Regions from separate parts of the Pseudomonas weihenstephanensis genome, predicted to be linked through region 1. Evidence: riboswitches for the same ligand, from Rfam matches in the RefSeq annotation. Region 1 holds a riboswitch; each other region holds the start of a gene.
What was found. A riboswitch is a leader RNA that binds a small molecule or an ion and turns the genes downstream of it on or off. The one in region 1 is predicted to bind cobalamin.
Positions count from the first base shown of each region.

Region 2: it holds a riboswitch for cobalamin, as region 1 does, so the genes downstream of both, cobW (cobalamin biosynthesis protein CobW) here and cobO (cob(I)yrinic acid a,c-diamide adenosyltransferase) in region 1, are expected to answer to the same signal.
Region 3: it holds a riboswitch for cobalamin, as region 1 does, so the genes downstream of both, GYN01_RS20705 (CbtB domain-containing protein) here and cobO (cob(I)yrinic acid a,c-diamide adenosyltransferase) in region 1, are expected to answer to the same signal.

Region 1 covers NZ_JAAEBV010000001.1:904,131-911,974, forward strand. The annotation lists gene GYN01_RS03995 (cobyrinic acid a,c-diamide synthase CobB) at 1-1,050, opposite strand, end outside; gene cobO (cob(I)yrinic acid a,c-diamide adenosyltransferase) at 1,061-1,672, opposite strand; cobalamin riboswitch at 1,755-1,998, opposite strand; gene GYN01_RS04005 (PQQ-dependent sugar dehydrogenase) at 2,125-3,432, shown strand; gene GYN01_RS04010 (C40 family peptidase) at 3,520-4,059, opposite strand; gene GYN01_RS04015 (C40 family peptidase) at 4,204-4,827, opposite strand; gene hda (DnaA regulatory inactivator Hda) at 5,038-5,742, opposite strand; gene GYN01_RS04025 (AI-2E family transporter) at 5,968-7,041, opposite strand; gene GYN01_RS04030 (DUF2066 domain-containing protein) at 7,074-7,844, opposite strand, start outside.
Region 2 covers NZ_JAAEBV010000003.1:316,680-324,523, forward strand. The annotation lists gene cobN (cobaltochelatase subunit CobN) at 1-1,716, opposite strand, end outside; gene cobW (cobalamin biosynthesis protein CobW) at 1,720-2,787, opposite strand; cobalamin riboswitch at 2,881-3,079, opposite strand; partial or broken gene GYN01_RS22680 (amidase) at 3,144-3,319, opposite strand; gene GYN01_RS12310 (NAD(P)H-dependent flavin oxidoreductase) at 3,378-4,460, opposite strand; gene GYN01_RS12315 (L,D-transpeptidase family protein) at 4,572-6,140, opposite strand; gene GYN01_RS12320 (murein L,D-transpeptidase catalytic domain family protein) at 6,279-6,992, shown strand; gene GYN01_RS12325 (hypothetical protein) at 7,106-7,372, shown strand.
Region 3 covers NZ_JAAEBV010000008.1:101,789-109,632, reverse strand. The annotation lists gene GYN01_RS20730 (hybrid sensor histidine kinase/response regulator) at 1-433, opposite strand, end outside; gene GYN01_RS20725 (chemotaxis protein CheB) at 424-1,038, opposite strand; gene GYN01_RS20720 (CheR family methyltransferase) at 1,035-1,850, opposite strand; gene GYN01_RS20715 (response regulator) at 1,851-5,345, opposite strand; gene GYN01_RS20710 (response regulator) at 5,601-5,966, shown strand; cobalamin riboswitch at 5,997-6,212, shown strand; gene GYN01_RS20705 (CbtB domain-containing protein) at 6,309-6,497, shown strand; gene GYN01_RS20700 (CbtA family protein) at 6,509-7,210, shown strand; gene GYN01_RS20695 (cobalamin biosynthesis protein) at 7,207-7,620, shown strand; gene cobM (precorrin-4 C(11)-methyltransferase) at 7,697-7,844, shown strand, end outside.

The sequences.
Region 1 (7,844 bases):
GGCTTCGCCTTTCAACAACCCCACCAGCTCAGCCCGCTGGCCTTCAACATCGGTCAACGCATCGAGTAAATACAGCATGCCGCCGCACTCAGCCAGCAGCGGTTTACCGGCGGCGTGGTGAGCACGAATGGCCTCCAGCATCGGGCGATTACGCGACAACTCAAGGTGATGCAACTCGGGATAGCCGCCCGGTAAATACAGGCTGTGCGCCTGCGGCAGGTGCGTGTCGCGAATCGGCGAGAAAAACAGCAATTCAGCCCCCATGTCTCGCAACAAGGCCAGGCTCGCGCCGTAGGTGAAGGCGAACGCTTCATCGCGGGCCACGGCAATGCGCACACCGGCCAACAGCGGTTCGATCGCGACCGGCTGCGGCGCGGCAAACTCAACCGCCGGTGGCAGCGCTACCTCGCAGGTGCTGGCGAGCGCATCGGCGGCAGCATCGAGACGTGCGTCCAGATCGTTCAACTCGCTGGCCTGCACCAGCCCCAAGTGACGACTGGGTAATTCGATACCGGTTTCACGCGACAGTGCGCCGTACCAGCGCAAGCCTTGGGTCAAGCTGCCTTCGAGCAATTGCGCGTGGCGTACCGTGCCGACGCGGTTGGCCAGAACCCCGGCAAATGGCAAATCAGGCTGATACATCGCCAGCCCCAACGCCAACGCACCAAAGGTCTGCGCCATTGCGGTGCCATCAATGACCCCGAGTACGGGCACACCAAAGTGGCGCGCCAGATCAGCGCTGGACGGGGTGCCATCGAACAGGCCCATGACCCCTTCAATCAGAATCAGGTCGGCCTCGCCTGCGGCTTCCCACAACAGGCGTCGGCTTTCGTCCGCGCCCACCATCCATAAATCAACCTGATACACCGGCGCACCGCTGGCGCGCTCCAGAATCATGGGGTCGAGAAAATCCGGGCCACATTTAAATACCCGCACCTTGCGCCCTTGATTGCGATGCAATCGGGCCAAAGCGGCGGTAACGGTGGTCTTGCCCTGACCGGAAGCCGGTGCGGCGATCAACACCGCCGGGCAATGACGCGACTCTCTCATGCTTGAGCACTCATAATTCAATGCCTTTCTGGGCTTTTATTCCGGCCTGAAACGCGTGCTTGACCACGTTCATTTCCGTCACGGTGTCGGCCAGATCAATCAGTTCGGGTTTGGCGCCACGGCCGGTGACCAGCACATGCTGCATGGGCGGACGGGCTTGCAGGTCACTGAGCACCTGTTCCAGGTCGAGATAGCCGTGCTTGAGCGCAATGTTCAGCTCATCCAGTACCACCAGCCCGATGGAGGGGTCGCGCAACATCTCGCGCGATACTTCCCACGCCGCTTCAGCAGCGGCGATGTCACGCTGGCGGTCCTGGGTTTCCCAGGTAAAGCCTTCGCCCATCACGTGGTAACGCACTTGCTCGGGGAAGCGGCGGAAAAAAATCTCTTCGCCAGTGCTGTTGCGGCCCTTGATGAACTGCACTACGCCACATTGCATGCCGTGCCCCATGGCACGGGCCAACATGCCAAAAGCCGAGCTGCTTTTGCCTTTGCCATTGCCGGTCAATACCAGCAACAAGCCACACTCGTTGGGAGCGCTGGCAATGCGCTCATCCATGACGGCTTTTTTGCGCAGCATGCGCGCCTGATGACGTTCGTCGCGTTCGGGGGATTCATTCATGGCAGCTCTCCGTCGGGGCTGAATTAAGCAAACGGGAGGCGGGGGGAATAGGTCAATAACGACACACACTCGCCCGCCGCGAAGGTGCTGGATGGCTCAGGCCGGTCTCCGGGCTCACAAGCAGGCGGCCCTGACGCGGGGCAGCCCTGACCGCGCGCCTTCCCGTGAACAAACACAGTGGCACTCAGCGCGGCGTTGACTCATTTACCGTTGCGGGGGCAGCGCCGGGATCGTGGCGGCTGTGCGAAATGCACGCGCCCTCACCGGCTTCCCTGTTTCACCCTGCGAACCTTGGATTGCAGGGCACCTGAAACAAGCGCCAAAGGTTAGAGGGTTGGGGGTGGAGCGTCAATTAAAGGTGGTGCGCATATCGGCACGCCTCGCATTGCCCTGAACCTTTAAGCGACTAGGCTTATCTATCACTTACGCCCCCTGAACTCATGGAGATTCACATGCTCAAGCGCCAACACGCCGTCGTCATCGTCCTTGCGGCCGGTTTAGCCGCCTGTGGTGAGAGTTCGTCACTGCAAGTGGCGGATGGCACCGGCCCCTCGCCCAAGCTGCCTGAACCCAATAAAACCTTGATCCCCACCGTAAACATCGCCCCCGCCGTGGGCTGGAGCCAAGGCGCCAAGCCGATTGCAGCTGAAGGCTTGAACGTCAGCGCATTTGCCGAAGACCTCGACCACCCGCGCTGGCTCTACGTACTGCCCAATGGCGACGTGCTGGTGGCCGAAACCAACGCCCCGCCCAAACCGGATGACAGCAAAGGCATTCGCGGCTGGGTGATGGAGAAGGTCATGGGCAAAGCCGGTGCCGGCGTGCCCAGCGCAAACCGCATCACGTTACTGCGCGACGCCAACCATGACGGCATCGCCGAGACCCGCACCGTGTTTTTGCAAAACCTCAACTCGCCGTTCGGCATGACGTTGGTGGGCAACGATCTGTACGTGGCCGACTCCGACAAGCTGCTGCGCTTTCCCTATCAAGCCGGCCAAGACTCCATCAGCGCCCAACCGACCAAAGTGGTCGACTTGCCGGGTGGGCCGCTGAACCATCACTGGACTAAAAACGTCATCGCCAGCCCCGACGGCAAAAAGCTCTACGTGACCGTCGGCTCCAACAGCAATGTGGGTGAAAACGGCCTGGACAAGGAAGAAGGCCGCGCCGCCATTTGGGAAGTTGACCCGGCGACCGGCAGCCACCGCATTTTCGCCTCCGGGCTGCGCAACCCCAACGGCATGGACTGGGAACCTGCGACCGGCAAACTCTGGACGGCGGTTAACGAACGTGACGAGATCGGCAGCGATCTGGTGCCGGATTACATCACCTCCGTCAAAGACGGCGGCTTCTATGGCTGGCCCTACAGCTATTACGGCCAGCATGTTGATGTGCGGGTTGATCCGCAAAACCCCGAACTTGTGGCCAAAGCCATCGCGCCTGACTATGCCGTCGGCCCACACACCGCTTCACTGGGTTTGAGTTTTGCCGATGGCAGCAAGTTGCCGAACTTCACTGAAGGGGCTTTTATTGGCCAGCACGGCTCCTGGAACCGCAAACCGCACAGTGGCTACAAAGTGATCTTCGTGCCCTTTGCTGACGGTAAACCCACAGGCATGCCGATGGACGTGCTCACCGGCTTTCTCAACGCCGACGAAAAAGCCATGGGCCGCCCGGTGGGGGTAGTGATTGATAAACAGGGGGATTTGCTGGTGGCCGATGACGTCGGCAACAAGATTTGGCGGGTGTCAGCCAAGTAACCTCAGGCTCGCAGCTTTCGGCAGCTCCTACAGACGTCCCGTAGGAACTGGCGCAGGTTGCGAGCTTTTAAGAGGCGCTCAGATTGCCTAAGGATTACGCGCCAGGTGCTGCTCGGTCGGCAAGACGCGCTTGGCATTCAGGTAGGCTTTTTGCCAATAGGCTTTGGACAGGCTGTCGAGCTTGACGGTGCCGCCCGTGGCAGGCGCATGCACAAAGCGCCCTTCCCCCACATAAATCCCTGCATGGCTGACTTGCGTACCGCCGCTGGTGGCGAAGAACAGCAAGTCACCGGTTTGCAGTTTGTCTTTGCCCACATTCGGCGCGCTCATCACGATCATTTCGCGGGTTGAGCGCGGCAACGAAATACCCGCCGCGTCGTTATAGACGTACTTGATCAAACCGCTGCAATCAAAACCCGAATCCGGGGTATTACCGCCCCAGCGATAAGGCGTACCGACCAAACCCAAGGCGCGAAACAGCACATCTGCCGCGACCGGCGAAAAGTCTTCAGAGGAGTTGGTAAATACCACCGGCTTTTTGGCCACGGGGGCTGGCGGCGGGTTGCTGGCGCAAGCACTGAGCAAGGCAGCTAGAGTTAAAACGGCAACGCGGGCGATGATCGACATAAACAGAACGTTCCTGATTCTGGATACGGCAACTCGGCCGCGAAACCTGAAGCCGCGAGAGGGAGCACCTTCGCGGCTTCAAGAATTTAACAATGCGACTGAATTCTAGCCCTTAGAGGCCAAACTTCAAGTGAAGCTTTAACTTTACTTGCGGGCTACTACGCTTGTAGGCGCCATCGCCAAGGCACGTTTGGCCTCAATAAAGGTTTTGCTCCAGTAGGTGTCACCCAGGTTGTCGATCCGTACGCCCCCGCTGCGGCGGCTGCTGGAGTGGATGAACTGGTCATCGCCCAGGTAAATACCGGCATGGCTGACGCGGCCACGACCGTTGGTGCTGAAGAACAGCAAGTCACCCGGCTTGAGTTTGTTGCGCGCGACAAGCGGTGCTTTTACGTTGATCATTTCTCGCGTGGAACGCGGCAATTGCATGCCCGCCTCTTCGCGAAACAGATAACCGATAAAGCCGCTGCAATCGAAGCCTGCTTCAGAGGTGCCGCCAAAACGGTAGCGGGTACCGATCAAGGACATGCCACGCTCAAGGATGCTGTCAGCCAGGGCTGGCAGTTCGTAAGGCTTGCTGTTCTCGGAGAATTGAGCCAGTTCTTTTTCGGTCGCCAACTCTTCCTGATAAATAGCGGAAGCCTGGGACGAAGATGACGATTGAACCTGATGATCGACCACTTGCTGAGACACGGGCGAGTGCGCAGCGCAACCAAACAACAGGGTAACGAGTGCGAGAGGCACGAGGGGTGCGAAGCGATTTAGCATGGGCACGACCGTGGCTTGTAGGAAAAGTAGTCGCGACTATGCCAACTATGATCCTCATTTGCAAATTCAATCGATCTAAATGTGACTCGCCAGTTTTCTCATGACATCTAAGGTTTTACACCCCTGACGATAGATTCTGCGCGCGCAGCCCTTCTGGCCCGCAGGTTTTCTGGCGCCTGAAACTTGCCAAACAGAGAGGAAGTGCCGACTTTACCAGCCCAATGTTTCTTTCAAGAACGGGATGGTCAGCTTGCGCTGTGCTTGCAACGAGGCTTGATCGAGCTGCTCAAGCAGGTCAAACAATGCACTCATGCTGCGGGTGCCGCGGGTCAGGATGAAGTGCCCGACTTCGTCGGTCAGGTGCAGGCCACGGCGTGAAGCGCGCAGCTGCAAGGCACGCAGTTTGTCTTCGTCAGACAAAGGGCGCATCTGGAAAATCAACGCCAGCGTGAGGCGCGACTTGAGGTCAGCCAGCTTGATTGGCAATTCGCGCGGCGAGGCCGAAGCGGCAATCAGTAAACGCCGACCGCTGTCACGCAGACGGTTGAACAGGTGGAACAAGGCCTCTTCCCAATCAGCACGACCGGCCACGGCTTGAAGGTCGTCCAGGCACACCAGCTCGTATTGCTCAAGGTTGTCGAGGATTTCGATGCCACGGTCCATCAGCTCGCCCAGCGGCAGATAAACAGCAGGCTCACCCATCTGTTCAAAACGCAAGCAGGCTGCCTGGAGCAAGTGCGTACGCCCTACCCCGTGTTTACCCCAAAGATAGATCAGACTTTCTGTCCAGCCGGCGTCGGCTTCGCATAGACGCTCGACATAGCCGAGTGCAGCGGCATTGGCGCCTGGATAGTAGTTTATGAAGGTAGCGTCATCACGCAGACGCACACCTAGGGGCAGCTGAATCGGTTTCATGCTGACTGAACAGTTCAAACGAACCGTTAGTGGCCTCTGTGTAAAGTTTGCAAAGTTTATACCCGTGTAGCCGGGCGCACAATGTAACAGACCACGAGCAAAATCAAAGGTTTGCGTTAAGACCTTGGATTAGATCAAGTTTTTTTTCGCTCTCGCGCACGCCACGCTAAACAAAAAGGCAGGTCAGCGCGTTGACTGACCTGCCTTTATTAACGCAACAAACACTTACAACTCAGGGTCTTCGGTGCCCTTATAAGCCTGCGAATCTTTGTAGATATCTTGCACATGGCGCACCAGCACCATAATCACGGCGGCCACGGGCAAGGCCAGCAACACACCGGTGAAACCGAATAATTCACCGCCCGCCAAAATCGCAAAGATCACCGCCACCGGGTGCATGCCAATTTTGTCGCCCACCAGCAATGGCGTGAGCACCGTGCCTTCGAGCGCCTGACCGACCATGAACACCGCCACGATCCCGAGCATCGGGTACAGGTCGCCACCAAACTGGAACAACCCCGCGATCAACGCCGCACCAATGCCGACGATAAACCCCATATACGGCACGATGGCGGCGATGCCCGCCATCAAGCCGATCAACAGCCCCAGCTCCAGGCCCAGCATCATCAAGCCCGCCGAGTAGATGACGCCCAGCGCCAGCATCACCAGCAACTGGCCACGCACAAACGCCCCCAGCACGTCATGACATTCCTTGGCCAGCGACACAATTTGCGTTTCGCGATCACGCGGCAGCAAGCTGCGAATCTTGCCCAGCAGCACGTCCCAGTCACGCAGCAGGTAAAACGCGACAACCGGGATCAGCACCAGATTGGCCAGAAAACCGATCAGCGCCAGACTCGATGCCGTTGCCTGTGACAGCACAATGCCCACGATGTCTGAGGCCTGCCCCATGTGCCCGGTAATCGCAGCCTTGATCTTGTCGAATTTCCAGAACCCGTCGCTCAGGCCAAACTTGCTCTGCGCCCACGGCATCGCCGTGTGCTGCAACCAGTCGAGCACTTGCGGCGCCAGTTGATAGAGCTTCATCAACTGCTTGGCCAGCAGCGGCACCAGCACCAGTACCAGCGCTGTCACGATGATGGTGAACAGCGCGAACACCGTGACCACGCCCCAGGTTCTGGAAAAACCGACCTTTTCAAGACGATCAACCACCGGATCGAACATGTAAGCCAGCACAATCGCGACCAGAAACGGCGTGAGTATCGGATGCAGAAAATACACAAACAGGGCAAACACCAGCGCCACGCCCCACCATACCCATCGCCGCGAATCCGTCATCAAGCACCCATCCTTTATAGAGAAGAAAAAACCTACCAGCGAAAACGTAGCTGCACGACCGGGTTATCCGCAGGCGGCTGTCCGGCGTCCGTCACCGCGGGCACTTCTTGCGCTGACACTTCCTGCAAATGCGCCAACCCCAGTTGCGAGCGCAACTGCTCGGCGCTGCCGTTTACCTGATACACAACCCGGTCACCCTCGACACGCTTGAGCTGTCCGCCAAACGGTTCGAGCAAACGGCCCAGCGAGGCATAGCGCTCAAGGGTCATGCCCTGCACTTCCAGCAACTGGTCGCTCGAGACACCCGGCTTGACCACGTAGCGCGGCGCCAGACGCTCGCTCACCGCCAACATCACCGCATCGGCCAACGCTGCCTGATCAGCTGCCTGCGCACTGCCTTGCTCCTGCTGATCGCCCAGCCACAGACGCCATTTGGCTTGCCATTGACCGCCCTCTTCACGCGCATGCACCGCCAGCAAGGCATCGGCACCATAACGCTCAGACGCTTCGCGCAAAGGTGCAGGATTAGTGCCTTCCAGATTTTCGACCGTACCCACCAACTGTTCGTTCAAGTCCGCCAGCGGCAAGCGCAACGGCAAACCTCGGTGCTGTGCGGCGCGGCGCAAGGGTTCGGCGGCCGATTGCCCGTCGCCCACCAGGCTTGAGCCGTCGACCGAATCGTTAAGCCACCAGCTCAGCAACGCCGGACGGTTGCTGCCCCACAGCGACAAACCGGCCTGACGCAACGCACGCTCCGTGCTCACCGGGTCGAAATCCACTTGCAGGCTTTCAGGTGGCCCTGC
Region 2 (7,844 bases), on a different contig from region 1:
GGGCCAGCAGTGCTCTGAAAGACCGACGCCCTTACCCGGCAACCATTCCAGATTGCCGTGTTTGCCGACGTGGACCACGGCGTGCGCGCCGTAGGTGTGACGCAGCCAAAAGTAGAACGCCAGATACGCGTGCGGCGGCACCAAATCCGGGTCGTGGTAGACCGCGCTGGCGTCCACTTGGTAGCCACGGGCGGGCTGAATGCCGACAAAGGTCTGGCCAAATCGCAGGCCGGCGATCATCAGCCGCCCACTGCGAAACATTGGATCGTTTTCAGGGCTGCCCCACCGTTCCAGCACGGCGCGCTGATTGGCTTGAGGCAAGGCCCTGAACATGGCGCCGTATTCGTCCAGCCCCATGCTTTGATGGCAAGGTCGCAGGTCAAGGCTGTCCAGGTCGTTACTGACGCCGCCAAGCAAGGCGTGAATCAGCGCGGTGCCACTGTCGGGCAGGTCGGCGTCGAGCGGATAACCCTGCGCCTGCAACGCGCGCAATATATTCAACGCGGCCGCCGGGGTGTCCAGCCCTACCCCGTTGCCGATACGACCGTCACGGGTCGGGTAGTTGGCGAGAATCAGGGCAATGCGCTTTTGCGCATTGGGCACCCGTGCCAGCTCAACCCAGCGCCGCGCCAGGTGTGCGACAAAGTCCATGCGCTCCGGTTGCGCGCGGTAGCACACCACATCCGACTGGCTGCGCTCACTGCGCCAGGCCAAATCTTTGAAACTGATGGGGCGGCTGATGATGCGCCCGTCCAGTTCCGGCAAGGCTATGTGCATCGCCAGATCACGCGGGCCAAGGCCCTGTTCGCTGGCGCGCCAGCCTGGCTCGTTGTCTTGGGCGCAAATGGCTTGAATCACCGGGATGTTGCGCCGAAATGGCCGCAGGTGCGGCGCTTCGGGGCTTGATTGAGCAAACCCGGTGGTGTTGAGAATGACCCCGGCTTCAACCTGATCCAGGAGGTCCTGCACCACCGCCAGACAACCGGGTTCCTTAAGACTGGCCACGGCGATGGGCAACGGATTCAATCCGGCCTGTTGCAGGCGCTGGCAAAACACATCGACAAACGCCGTGTTGGCCGCTTGCAAATGCGAGCGATAGAACAGCAGCGCCGCCACCGGGTAGTCCGGGTGCCAGTCGGCTTGCCAGTCCTTGAGCTGTGGGCTGGAATGCGCAGGGTGATAGATCGCGGTGCGCGGCAAAGTGAGCGGCGCGTCCCACGCATAGTCGCGGCCCAGCCACTGCTGGGCCAGGCAGTTATACAGTTGCAGTGCGTTGTGTCGCCCGCCCTGACGCAAAAAATGCCATAAGCGTTCGCCCTGTTCGGGCGCAACCGTGCTCAGCGCACTGAGTTCCGGGTCGGGACGATCGTCACCGGGCACCAGGATCAGCGTGACCCCGCGCTCGGCCAACTGCATCAGTTGTTCTATGCCGTAGCGCCAATAGCCAATCCCGCCGTGCAGCGACAGCACAATGACTTTGGCGTGTTGCAGCACCTGATCGACATATAAGTCGACCGAGGCATGATTTTGTATCTGCATCGGGTTGGCCAGACGCAGGCTGGGGTAGTCGTGCGGCAACTGCTGGGCCGCTTCGGCCAACAGCGCCAGGCTTGAGTCGCCGCTGCACAGGATCACCAGCTCGGCGGGGGTTTGCCCCAGGTCAGCAATGTTGTCGTCTGATACAAAGCCGCCGGGTTGGGTCCTGAGCAAATGCATGGTTTAGGCGCTCAACGCTGTACGCAGGGAGGCTTCGAGCAGGGCGGCGTCCAAGTCCTGGCCAATCAGCACCAGCTTGGTCACACGGCTTTCATCAGCGCCCCAGGCGCGGTCGAAATGCTTGTCAAAACGCGTGCCCACACCCTGGATCAGCAAGCGCATCGGTTTGCCAGGAATCGCAGCAAAACCTTTAACCCGCAAAATACCGTGCTTGATTACCAGTTGGGTCAAGGCGTCCAGCAGTACACGCTCTTCGGCTTGCGGCAATTGGATGGAAATGGAGTCGAAGGCATCGTGGTCGTGGTCGTCATGGTCATCGCCATCATGATGATGGTCGTGATGACTGTGGCGGCTGTCGATGTGTTCTTCCGAGCCGTTGCCCAGGCCCAACAGCACGTCCAGCGGCAGGCGACCGCTGCTGGCTTCGATGATTTTCACCGCAGGCGGCAGCTCTTCGGCAACTTCTGCGCGCACCTTGGCCAGGTCCTGCAGGTTGATCAGGTCGGCTTTGTTGAGAATCACCAGGTCGGCGCTGGCCAGTTGATCGGCAAACAACTCATGCAACGGTGATTCGTGGTCCAGGTTAGGGTCCAGTTTGCGCTGGGCGTCGACTTGATCCGGGAACGCGGCAAACGTACCGGCCGCAACGGCTGGACTGTCGACCACGGTAATCACCGCATCAACGGTGCAGGCACTGCGGATTTCTGGCCACTGGAACGCCTGGACCAGCGGTTTTGGCAGTGCCAGACCCGAGGTTTCGATCAGGATGTGGTCGATGTCGCCACGGCGTGCCACCAATTCGCGCATCACCGGGAAGAATTCTTCCTGCACGGTGCAGCACAGACAGCCGTTAGCCAGTTCATACACACGGCCGTTGGCTTCTTCTTCGGTGCAACCGATGGTGCACTGCTTGAGGATTTCACCATCAATGCCCAGCTCGCCGAACTCGTTGACGATCACCGCAATGCGTCGACCCTGTGCGTTGTCGAGCATGTGACGCAACAAAGTGGTTTTGCCCGAGCCGAGGAAGCCGGTAACGATCGTGACGGGGATTTTGGCCAGTGTTTTCATCGGATGCCCTTTGGCAAAGCGGCGGGCATACGGGACGACGACCGCAGGCAGTGTGCGGTCGTTTTCGCCACCGGATCACCCCGCCCGGTTGAAGTAAGAAACAGTCACGAGGCAGGTCTCCTGGCTTACGGCTGGGCCTCAGCCAGTGGCTGTGCCCCTCCTTGCGCCTTCCCGCGGATCAGGCAGTGGCGATGCAAGGCAATTGACCGTTTACAGTTGCGGGGGCAGCCGCGGCATACCGCGTTCCCTTCTTAGCTTCGCGTGGCGAAGAACCTCGAACGCGCAAGGCTACGCAGTGCGTTGTAACAGGTCAATGTTAAGGCGCATGGTGTCGCGTGAGACGGTGGGCAATTTAGCCCAAGGCCGCGGGTGAACATCATGCCTATCGGCAGTGATAGGGCCGGTTCCCCGCTGACATTGGCCAGCACGGTGAAACTGGCGCCGCCCATCGCGTTGTGGGTGTCACATTGGCCGTGACCGGGGACAGGATCAGGTCATAGCACTGAAATTGATCTTCCATGTAGTCGCCAATGACGCAGGTGCCGAGTGCGCCAGCGCCTTGGGCGTCTTCGCGAACAAAACACTCGGCCTTAGGCTGGGCGGCGTGCGGCATACGCATCGATCAATGTGCGTGTCAGCTCATAAGAGGACAGCTCGGCAGTACGCCCTGGGCTTAACGTAAAGCCCTGGCCCGCCCACAGGTTAATGAAGTCGCCTGAACCGTGGGGTTCGGTTTTGGCTTTGAGCGCCAACAACACCCCGCCGGCCAACGGAAAGGCTGGCGCCTGAGGGTTGATCGGGCCCATTTCGCGCATCACTCGATTGACGATCCCGCGCGCCGGGCGCCCGGTAAATAGATTGGTCAGCGCCGTTTGGCTACCACTGGCTTCGCGCAGGGCGCGGCGATGCGGTTGCGTCAACGTGGCCTGCGGGCAAAACAGATACGCCGTACCGATTTGTACTGCACTGGCGCCTAACGCAAACGCGGCTGCGATGCCCCTGGCATCCGCAATCCCGCCTGCTGCAATAACAGGCACACCCACCGCGTCAACGATCTGCGGCACTAGGGCGAACGTACCGATTTGTGTGCTCAGCTCATCACTCAAGAACATCGCCCGGTGGCCACCGGCTTCGTAGCCCATCGCAATGATTGCGTCGCAGCCGTGGCGCTCCAACCATATCGCCTCCTCCACCGTGGTGGCCGAACTCAGCACTTTTGCACCACAGGCTTTAACCCGTGCCAACAGCTGCGGAGCCGGTAAACCGAAATGAAAACTCACCACTTGCGGGCGTAACTCTTCAACCAGCGCACACGTCGCCTCGTCAAACGGTGCGCGGCTTGACACGGGAGCAGGCGCATCATAATCGACACCCAACTCTTGGTAGTACGCCTTGAACAGCGACTTCCACTGTTGGGCACGACCTTCATCGTGGGCGGGGGGCTGGTGGCAAAAGAAGTTGAGGTTCAGTGGTTGATCGCACGCCTCGCGAAAAGCTGCAACCTCGGCACGAATCGAGTCCAACGTCAGCGTGGCACACGCCAGAGACCCCAGCCCACCCGCCTTCGCCACGCCGATCATGAGGTCTGCGCCCGCCCCCAACATCGGTGCTTGAATGATCGGCGCGCTAATACCTGCCAATTCAATAAAGCGTGAATCCGGCCAACCGTTCATGCGGGTATCTCCAGAATCGATCATCAGAAAAAAGTGAATTGAAGCGCGCCATGGGGCTTGAGTGATTCAAAGCCGGGATGCCTGCCACCCCGCTACAAACACGAACCCTGACTACGGGGTTGGTGACTTGCTGACAAGCGCCGCAATCAGCGCTGGATCGTGGTCATAGATGTCCGGGGCGAAGGACACTTTACCGTCCTTGTGGGCTTGTGCGGTCCAGTAAGTCATCAAGATGGGCATGGGTTGTGCCAGTCGAAACTCATGAGTGCGACCGGTACTGAGCAATTCTTCGGTGCGGGTTTTTTCCGCAGGATTGACCAGCCAGTCCCGCAACTCAAAAGCCGACTCAACCCGCACGCAACCCGAACTAAAGGCGCGTGGGCCTTTACTGAACAGCGCCTGGCTCGGTGTGTCATGTAAATACACCGAGAACGGGTTAGGGAAGCGCACCACAATTTTGCCCAGCGGATTGCGCGGGCCTGCACCCTGGCGCAACAAGATATTGCCGGGGCGATCCCAGTTGACATCCTGAGCGGCCAGCACTTGCCCGTTGCTGTCGAGCACTTGCAAATCATGGCGGGCCAGATACGACTGATCGCGGCGGATTTGCGGGAGTTTGTCCTGTTTGAAAATGGTCGGCGGAATGGTCCATGTCGGGTTCAGCGTCAACCGCGTGACGCGCGACTTCAACAAGGGTGTTTGTCGATCCGCCCTGCCCACCTGCGTTCGGGTCTGCCAAACCGGCACCCCATTCTGATAGACCATCAGCAGCGCCGCGGGCACATTGACCAACAAACTGGTGGGTTCGAAATCGTGCGCCATCCAGCGAAAACGCTCTAGGTTGATACGCAACTGATCACGCCGCATCTGTGGGCTGACGTTCATCTCTTTCAAGGTGCCCGGCCCGATGACCCCATCGGCTTGCAGCGAATGATCCAGTTGAAAACTCTTCACTGCAGCGGCCAACTCAGGCGAGTAGGTGTTGTTACTCACGTTGGGTAATGCGCTTAAATAGCCTTCGCTGAGCATGCGCTGCGCCAACACCGGCACCCGCGCATCCTGCATGCCGGGTTTAAGCAGGGGGCCACTGCCCACAACCGGCCACGTCGGCAAGGGTTGTTGGCGCAAACGTGCATAGACCTTGCGCAAATTTTGATAACGCTCAAGCGCTGGACGTGCCTGATTGAATGCATCGGCGACGTCCTGCACACCCGGCACTGCAAGGGCAAGAAGTGCCGCCTGGCGGTCCGGCATAACGTCGTTGGAGTGCCACACCGGCTCGAAGCGCGACGGGTCTAGACGACCGTAATGCAAGTCGTGCAGGGCTTGCAGGTAGTGCAGGCTGATGTCGATGTCGGCACACATGCCCTCGTTTTTGGGCAAGGCGTAGTGCCCGGGGTCGAGGCCATCATCCGCAAGCTGGGGCAACGCGGCCTGCAAGGCAGAAAGGCGACCGTTGACCGACCACACCGGCTGATAACTCTGGCCCTGGTAAAATCCCTGCAACAGTGGCTGAGTGGACGCAGTCAGGCGCGGTGCCAACTGCGGGCAAACCTTGGCCAGTTCTGTGGGCGCCACTTGCAACAACGTGACGGGATCAACCGGCACTTCATCCGCCAGCGCGACCAATGGCGCTACCAGCAAGGCAAGGCTCAAGTAACATGCGTGTTTTTTGATCAACTGCTTTACTCCAATCCATGGCCATCCGGTAGATGGGGCACCGTATCACCCGTCGCACTCAGGCCAGCCTTTTATACAGTCGTTGCGCGTTACCCGCGAAGCGTCAGGAGCCCATTCAACAGTGAGAATATTCAACTTATGCTGATTTTTTTGCGTCGGCTTTGTCTGGCCGCTGCGACTCTGGGCACACTCTGTAGCCCCGTGTTCGCCGCCAGCCCCTCTAAACCGGTATTGTTCAACAGCCTCGCCCAGGCAGCACCAGAACTCAATCCCCAAGCACTAAAAAGTGCCCTCAGTGCGATGCAATGCGCGGTCAACAACGGCGCCAGTCAAGCTCAACACCTGGCCGTGATCGACTACTCCCAGCCCTCGACAGCACGCCGCTTGTGGATATTCGATCTGCGCAAAAAAACGCTGGTACTGCGTGATCTGGTTGCTCACGGGCAAAACTCCGGTGAAAACTTCGCGACTCAATTCTCCAATAAAGAAGGTAGCTTTCAGTCTAGCCTGGGCCTGTTCCGTACCCAGGAAAGCTATAAAGGCGCGCATGGCTACTCCTTGCGCATGGACGGCCTGGAGCCTGGTATCAACGATCGAGCCCGTGAGCGTGACATCGTGATACACGCGGCCAGCTACGTGAACCCGCTTTGGAGCCAGCGCCAAGGCCGTATCGGCCGCAGCCAGGGCTGCCCCGCCGTACGGCCGCAAGTGGCACGCCAAGTGGTAGACAAACTCAAGGACGGTCAGTTCATGTTTGCCTGGTATCCCGACCAGCGCTGGCTACAGTCCTCAGCCTACCTCAACTGTCAGCCCCGCTTGGTAGCGACTATCGTGACCGCTAAAGGCAGTTAAACCCTTCGACTTTCACCGAGTGTCACTACAGACCTTCCGCTAAGAGACTACGCTAAGAGCTGTCATTAACATGGCACCTCTTAGTGAAGTTCCAATAGACAAGGAACGCTGAAGTGACATTTCTGTTGAAGTTCCTCCAGGCAGGTAAAGACAACGCCATCAACGTTGCAGGAATTGAAGAAGCTCTTTCACTGATTACCCAGGCTGATACAGCACTGGAACAGCCCACATTGTTTTTCGAACCCAAGCAAACTTATTGCGCCCTGCACCGCGGCTTGCCTTACGAAGCTGTCGCAGAAGAATTGGACAGCCAGTGGGAATGGCCCACAGACGACCCCTTAAAAGTTCATCCCAGGCTAAAGGCCAAATACCAGACATAATCTGCGGGTCGGCCGCAACCGTGCCCAAGCGCAATAAGCCTGTTCTGCCAACATGCTTACAAACGTGATGTACCGGCTCTAAAAGGCGCAAAGGGATCAAAATGAGTATTGCAATCCGCAGTGAACAAGGCGACGACATCGACACCATCAACCGAGTTGACTGAGGCCGCTTTTTTAAACGAAGAACACTCCAGCCATACAGAGCAACACAGCGATCACCTTTGAAGGTGAACTCTCTGTAGGAACAGTCAAATACCATGATGCGTTTGATACCACTGAGTAAGCTCAAACCCGCTGGATACTGATCTGATGGACGTTGCCGGCTCATCTTCACACTTGCTAACCCTCGCATGAGCTGCCTGCCTTGGTAGACTTGCATTGCGTTGCGTCAAATGCGGATCTGCGCGGTCGTGGTAACAACCCCACTCGCCCGTTTTCTTGCCATCAATAGTTGCCTTGGAAAAGTGGTACC
Region 3 (7,844 bases), on a different contig from region 1:
TCTTTTCCAGCGCTTCAACCTGCTGCCTGACGGCCTTTCTTTGCCGATACAGATCGACAAACACATTAACCTTGCTCTTGACCGCGTGAATGTCCAAAGGCTTGTGCAAGAAGTCCACAGCACCGCTTTCGTAGCCCTTAAAGGCATAGTTCATCTCACGGCCTGCGGCACTGACGAACACGATCGGGATGTTTTTGGTTTTGTCAGTGCCACGCATCAGTTCAGCCAGCTCGAAGCCATTCATGCCCGGCATCTGGACATCAAGAATGGCGATGGCGAACTCGTGTTGCAGCAACAGCGACAAGGCCTCGTCGGCCGACAAGGCTTTATAGACAGTGCGATCCTCGCGCTTGATCAACGCTTCAAGCGCCAATAAGTTCTCAGGCAGATCGTCCACGATCAGCAACTTGGCTTGAATATCACTCAGTAGCATTCGATTCGTTCCAGCTCAACAAGCAGACGGCCGATGCCGCGCAAAAGGAGGATGTAGTCTGGTTTTATCCGATCCAGTGCCGCTTGCGGCATAGTCGAAACCAAGGCTTCTTCAGGGTCCTGGATGATGGTCAAGCCACCTTGCAGCTTGACCGTTGCCAGCCCCTGAGCACCGTCCTGATTGGCGCCAGTCAGTAATATCGCGGCCAGACGGTGTTGATACACATCGGCCGCGGACTCAAACAAATAATCAATCGAGGGCCGTGAGTAGTGCACGCGCTCCTCGCGACTCAACGAAAAACTGTGATCACGCTCAATCGACACGTGATAACCGGGGGCAGCGAAATACACCGTACCCGGCACAATGGGCTCTTTGTCATCCACCTCTTTGACTGGCACCTGCAAGCGACGACCAAACACCTCTGCCAACTGGCTGCGGCGCTCATCCGGCAGATGCAGCACCACGATAATGGGCAACCTGAAGCCAGGCTTCAGATCGGCGAAAATCGCCAGTAACGCCTCAACCCCGCCCGCAGAAGCGCCCACCACAACCGCATCGACACGCCTCGAGCGGTCGAGCTTCACTTCTTGATCGTCGCGGGTCATAGCTTGCGATAAATCCGTTCGGGCTTGAGCAAGGCCGTGAACTGCTTGCTGTAGTCAGAAAAGTCCAGCGTCTCCTTGCTGCCCAACATCAAAAAACCGCGGTGACATAACGATTCATGAAACAAACCAAAGGCGCGATTTTGCAAATTTTTATTGAAGTAAATCAGTACATTACGGCACGAAATTAAATGTGTTTCTGAGAACACGCTATCCGTCGCCAGGCTGTGATCGGCGAAGGTCACATTCTCACGCAGGCTCTTATCGAAAATGGCGAAGTCATAGGCGGCCGTGTAGTAGTCAGAAAACGCCTTCTGTCCGCCCGCCTTTTGGTAGTTCTGGGTGTAGGCGCGGATATTTTCCAGCGAAAAAATCCCCTGCTTGGCCTTGTCCAGCGACCGCGGGTTAATGTCCGTCGCATAGATGATGGTGCGGTCCAGCAAACCTTCTTCACGCAGCAAGATGGCCATCGAATACACCTCCTCACCCGTGCTGCACCCTGCAATCCATATTTTCAGTGACGGGTAGGTTCTGAGGATCGGCACCACTTCCTGGCGAATGGCCAGGAAGTGTTCCGGGTCGCGAAACATCTCGCTGACCGGGATGGTCAAGAACTGCAATAACTGCATGAATACCGTGGGATCGTGTAGCACCCGCTCCTGCAAAGCCGAAATGGTATTGCAATCAAATTGGCGCATGGCGTGATGCACCCGGCGCTTGATCGATGCGCCAGAGTAATCACGAAAGTCATAGCTGTACTTGAGATAGATCGCTTCAATCAGCAGCCGTATTTCGATATCGGTGTTTCGCGTCACTTAGATACGTTCCATTTTGGGTAACCACACACGAATCAGCGAGAACAGGCGATCCAGATCGATGGGCTTGGCCAGGTAATCATTGGACCCGGCTTGCAGGCAGCGCTCCTGATCGTCCTTCATGGCCTTGGCCGTGACCGCGATGATCGGCAGCTTGCGCCAGCGCGGGTTCTTGCGAATCTCAACCGTGGCTTCGTAACCGTCCATCTCGGGCATCATCACGTCCATCAACACCAGGTCGATGTCGTCGACTTCATTCAAGCGTTCGATGGCTTCGCGACCATTTCGGCCAATGACCACAATCGCGCCCTTTTGCTCCAGTGCGCTGGTCAGCGCGAAGATATTTCGAACATCGTCGTCCACCAGCAAAATCTTGCGGCCCTCAAACACCTTGTCGCGACTACGTGCAGTTTTGAGCATCGTTTGCCGTTCATGGGACAGCTGAGATTCCACTTTGTGCAGAAATAAAGTCACTTCATCGAGCAAGCGCTCAGGGGAGCGCGCGCCCTTAATGATGATAGAGCGCGAATACTTGCGCAGTTCCGCCTCCTCATCCCGCGTCAGGTTACGCCCGGTGTACACGATGACCGGCGGGAATGAGCAAATGTCTTCGGTGGACATGCGCTTGAGCAAGTCGTTGCCCAGCATGTCCGGCAGTTTGAGGTCGATGATCATGCAGTCGTAGATATTTTCGCGCAGCAGGTCCAGAGCCTCCTGCGCGAAGCCCACGGCCGTAATTTCAATGTCGTCATCACCGATCAGGCGCGCAATACTGTCGCGCTGCAGGTCATCGTCTTCAACCAGCAGCACCCGCTTGACCTTTTGTGTCAGCTTCGCTTCAAGGCGGGCAAACACATCTTTGAGTTCCTCGCGCGTGGTCGGCTTCACCGCATAACCCACCGCGCCCATGTGCATGGCGGCTTCAACCCGGTCCTCGACCGAAATCACATGCACCGGGATGTGCCGGGTCGCAGCTAGCTCTTTAAGGCGTTGCAACACGGTCAGTCCGGAATGATCCGGCAGGCGCATATCGAGCAAAATCGCATCCGGAATAAACTCGGCCGCCAGATTGAAGCCTTCATCCGCACCATGGGCGACCAGGCACTGATACCCCAACTCATGCGCCAGATCGAAGAGGATGCGCGCGAAGTTAGGTTCGTCTTCAATCACCAAAATACAACGCGTCGTGAACGGTGCTTTTTCACGGTCATCCATGAAGCGGGGTATCTCGACTGGCGCCATCGCTGCAACGACCGGTGCGGCTTTGACCGTCATCTGCGTAGCTCTGGCGGGCAACTCTGGCGCGGGTTGCGCATAAGGCTCATCGTGCTCGATAAACTGTTGGGGCAAAATCAAGGTAAAAATGCTGCCCTGGCCCGGTTCACTGGTGATGCTGATAGAGCCGCCGAGCAATGTTGCCAGATCACGCGAAATCGACAGCCCCAAACCTGTACCGCCGTAGCGCCGGTTGGTAGTGCCGTCTGCCTGACGGAAGGCTTCGAAGATGCTCTCCTGCTGGTCAGGGGCAATACCGATCCCCGAGTCGCGCACGGTGAAGGCAATGCCCTCCCCCGGTTGACGTGAAACGGTCAGGCTGACCTGGCCTTTTTCAGTGAATTTAACGGCGTTGGACAGCAGATTCTTCAGGATCTGCTCCAAGCGCTGACGGTCCGTGAAAATCATCGGCGGCGTGCCAGGCTGCACTTCAACGTGGAAATCCAGTGCCTTGTCTGCCGCCATTGGCTGGAACATGCCGCGCAAGCCTTCAATGAGCCTGGCAACCATTGCATTCTCGGGACGCACTTCAAGCTTGCCGGCTTCTACCTTGGAGATATCCAGAATGTCGTTGATCAGGTTCAGCAAGTCGTTACCCGCCGAGTAAATCGACTCGGCAAATTTGACCTGCTCGGCAGTCAAGTTCTGTTGCGGGTTTTCGGACAGCAGTTTGGCCAGGATCAACGAACTGTTCAGCGGTGTGCGCAGTTCATGCGACATGTTGGCCAGGAACTCTGACTTGTATTTGCTGGAGCGCTGCAATTCTTCTGCACGCTCTTCGAGCTGCACCTGAGCCTGATTCAGCTCGGTGTTTTTGTGGTCCATTGCATCACGCTGCGACTCCAGCGCCAGGGCTTGATCGGCCAGCTGCTCGTTGGTTTGTTCGAGTTCCGCTTGCTGGGTTTCGAGGTGGGTTTGCGACTCTTTGAGAATGCGCGACTGTTCTTCCAGCTCTTCGTTGGCGGTTTTGAGCTCTTCTTGCTGCACCTGCAACTCTTCGTTGAGCTGCTGGGTTTCGGCCAGCACTTCCTGTAGGCGCTGACGATAACGCGCGGCTTCAATCGAGGTGCCGATGTTGTCGGCAATCAGCTCGAACAGCTCGGTATCACGCTGCGTCAAAGGGCGCAGAAAGCCCAATTCGATCACGCCATTGACCCGGTCATCATCACTGGTCGGTATCACGAGCACACTACGAGGGCTGCCTTCGCCTAACCCAGAGCTGACTTTGAAGTAATCCGACGGCACGTCGTCCAGGCGAATCAACTTATCGTGTTGGGCGGCCTGGCCAACGATGCCTTCATCGTTATGAATCACTTGGTCTTGCATTTCTTGCTCGCGGGAAAACCCGTAGCTGGCCACGCGCTTAAGACCGCCATGGTCTTCGCGCACATACACAGCAGCGACCACAGAACCCAGATATTGGGCACAGAACTGCAAGATATTGCGCCCCAGCATGTTCAGCGTAAGGCGCCCTAGCACCTGCTCTGCCAGCTCGGTCTGCCCGTTGCGCAGCCACGCCTGTTGCTCCAAGCGCTGCGCGCTCTTGAGCTGGGCGTCGAGGTTATAGCTGTAACTCTTTGAAAGATTTACCAAGTCACGACGACCGATATAGGCCAAAAAGCCACTTACGCCCAGGACAAAGACCAAATACAGGCCGATGACCAGGAAGGTGGTGCGGGTCACATCGTCGTTACGCGCCACGCGCAGTTGCTGCTCCATCGCAATAAAGGCGTCGAATTCCTTACGGATCTGATCAGTGAGGCGCTTGCCGCGCCCAGCTTGGACCGCACCGCGGTAATCACCATTATTGCGACGCAAGTCGATTATGGATTTTGCGTAGTTGCTCCAGTCATTCTGCAACGCTTCAAGGCGCTTGAGCCGATCGACTTGCTGCGCGTTATCGCTGACCAACGCTTGTAAACCGTGCAGCTGCGCAATGATCTGCGGCCTGGCCACTTCATACGGGTCCAGAAAATGCTCATCACCGGTGATCAGGTAACCGCGCATGCCGGTTTCCAGGTCAACCGTCAGCTTCATCGCTTCATTGGCGTTGCTGATCACCCGGTCCGAATGCTGGAGCCACTGAATGACTGACAGCAAAAAGCTGATCATCACCACAAACAAAACGGCGCTGAGCACGCCCACGCCCAAGGGCAAACCAACGTTGCGACTCAGGAGCTTGCGAAAACTTCGCTCATCAACCGATGCAGGTGCATTCATTTTTCTGGCCCGTGAACAGTCTTAAAAAACTGCAAGTTTGCCGGAATATCGAGTAAATAATCTATTTTCTTACGAGAAACGGTACAAATTCGTGCAAAACGCTGCCTTCTACCGTGACTAGCAGCTATTCTTGCAGGCCTTATACGGGCATTTTCTTAGTACAAGAGGGGGAACTTGTCCGGGGTGTCAGCTTACTGATACTGCATGCCACACCTGTTGACCCACCCGCGCTCACATTTTTTCGGGATACCCACTATGTCCGCAACACCCTCCACTATCCTCGTCGTCGAAGACGATGCCATTGTTCGCATGCTGATCGTGGATGTACTGGAAGAACTTGAGTTCAGCGTGCTGGAGGCTGACGGCGCTGAACAGGCACTGGTCTTTATTAAGAATGCTGAGCACACTATTGATTTGCTGATGACAGATGTCGGACTGCTCGGCATGGACGGTCTTCAACTGGCCAAAAAAGCACGCGAGCTGCGCCCGGCATTGCCCATCTTGTTTGCCAGCGGGTATGCGGAAAGCCTGGAAAAGCCAAGAGACATGTCCGTCATTGCCAAACCTTTCTCCATCGACCAATTGCGCGACACGGTTAAAAGCATTCTGTCCGCCTGCTGATAATTGACGGCTCCCCCGCGCTCGTGGTCTCCTACACATCTTGTATCAGGTGCCCTTCACAGGGTGAAACGGGAAACCGGTGCGTCAGGCGTTTATCGACCTGATCAGTCCGGTGCTGCCCCCGCAACGGTAAGCGAGAGACACATCAAAACCACTGTGCCGCTGGCATGGGAAGGTGATGTTTGCAGGTTCAAGCCCCTTGAACCCCTCGCAAGCCCGGAGACCGGCCTGAACACATCGAATAACAAACCCGCGGTGGGCGGGCGCTGTTGAACCCTGCGCACGTCGTTCGCGGGGTTTTGTTGCGCTCTATCGCCCGCTGTCTGACCAGAGGGAAGCGCCATGTCCATCAGCACCAGCCGTACCCAGTCCGCTGCTACCACGTCCACTCAAAGCCAACGCATCGTCGCCGCTGTCAGCGCGGCAGTGCTGGGCGCTTTTCTGGTTTATTTCGCAGGCTTTTCTCACATCGATGCGGTGCACAATGCCGCGCATGACACCCGTCACAGCGCTGCCTTTCCGTGCCATTGAGAAGCCCTGACATGATTAAGCGTATTGCTCAAACCGCAGGCTTTTCGGGCCTGCTGGCCGCACTTGTGCTCACATTGCTGCAAAGCTTTTGGGTCGCACCGCTGATTCTTGAAGCCGAAACCTTTGAAATGCCTGCGCCCACTCAAACCCATGATCACGCTGACAGCGCCATGCCCGCTCACAGCCATGACGCCGAGGCTTGGGAGCCGGAAGACGGCTGGCAGCGCATACTGTCGACCACCGGCGGCAACCTGGTGGTCGCGGTCGGTTTTGCCTTGATGCTTGCAGGCTTGTACACCTTGCGCAGCCCTACCCGCACATCACAAGGCTTGTTGTGGGGCGTGGCCGGTTACGCCACGTTCTGCCTGGCGCCGACCCTGGGTCTGCCACCTGAACTGCCAGGCACGGCTGCGGCTGATTTGCTGCAACGCCAGATCTGGTGGGTCGGCACCGCCGCCTCAACGGCCGTGGCCATTGCGCTGGTCGTGTTTGGCAAACATTGGGCGCTGAAGGTGTTAGGCATCGTGATTGTGGTCATTCCGCACATCATGGGCGCCCCTCAACCCCTGGTGCATTCGAGCTTGGCACCCGAAGCCCTGGAGTCGCAGTTCAAAATTGCGTCGCAATTGACCAACTTCGCATTCTGGCTGGCGTTGGGCGTTATCAGCGCCTGGTTATTCCGGCGCAAACCTGAAAGCCAGTACGGCGCATGACCCAAACCCGCACAGTGCCAACCCTGGTGGTTGGCCTGGGCTGTCGGCGCGGCTGTCAGGTTGAAGCGCTTCAGGCGCTCGTCGAACGTTCGCTGAAACAGGCCGGGATCGCGTTGAACACGATCCGAGCCTTGGCCAGTATCGAACTGAAACAGCACGAACCCGGACTGCTTCAACTGGCTCAACAGTTGCAATTACCGTTCAGGGTGTTCAGCGCGCAACAACTGAGTGTGCATGCCGCGCAACTGAGCCACCGTTCAAACCTGTCGTTGGCGCACACGGGGTGTTACGGCGTAGCTGAAAGCGCCGCGCTGGCCCTGGCTGAACAGCTGACAGGCCAGCCTGCCCGCTTGCTGATCACTCGCCAAACATCGGCCGGCGCAACGTTTGCAGTGGCTTGCTGCGGGTAAAAAACGCGATAATCCCCCGCCTCACTATGAGCGCTGCTCAAGAGCCGCTCTATTTCGCCCTTTTCAAGAGACTGCCATGACTGTTTACTTCATCGGTGCCGGCCCCGGCGATCCAGAGCTGATTACGGTCAAAGGTCAGCGCCTGATTCGCCACTGCCCGGTGATCATTTATGCCGGTTCTCTCGTGCCCGCTGCCATATTGGAGGGGCATCAGGCCCATCAGG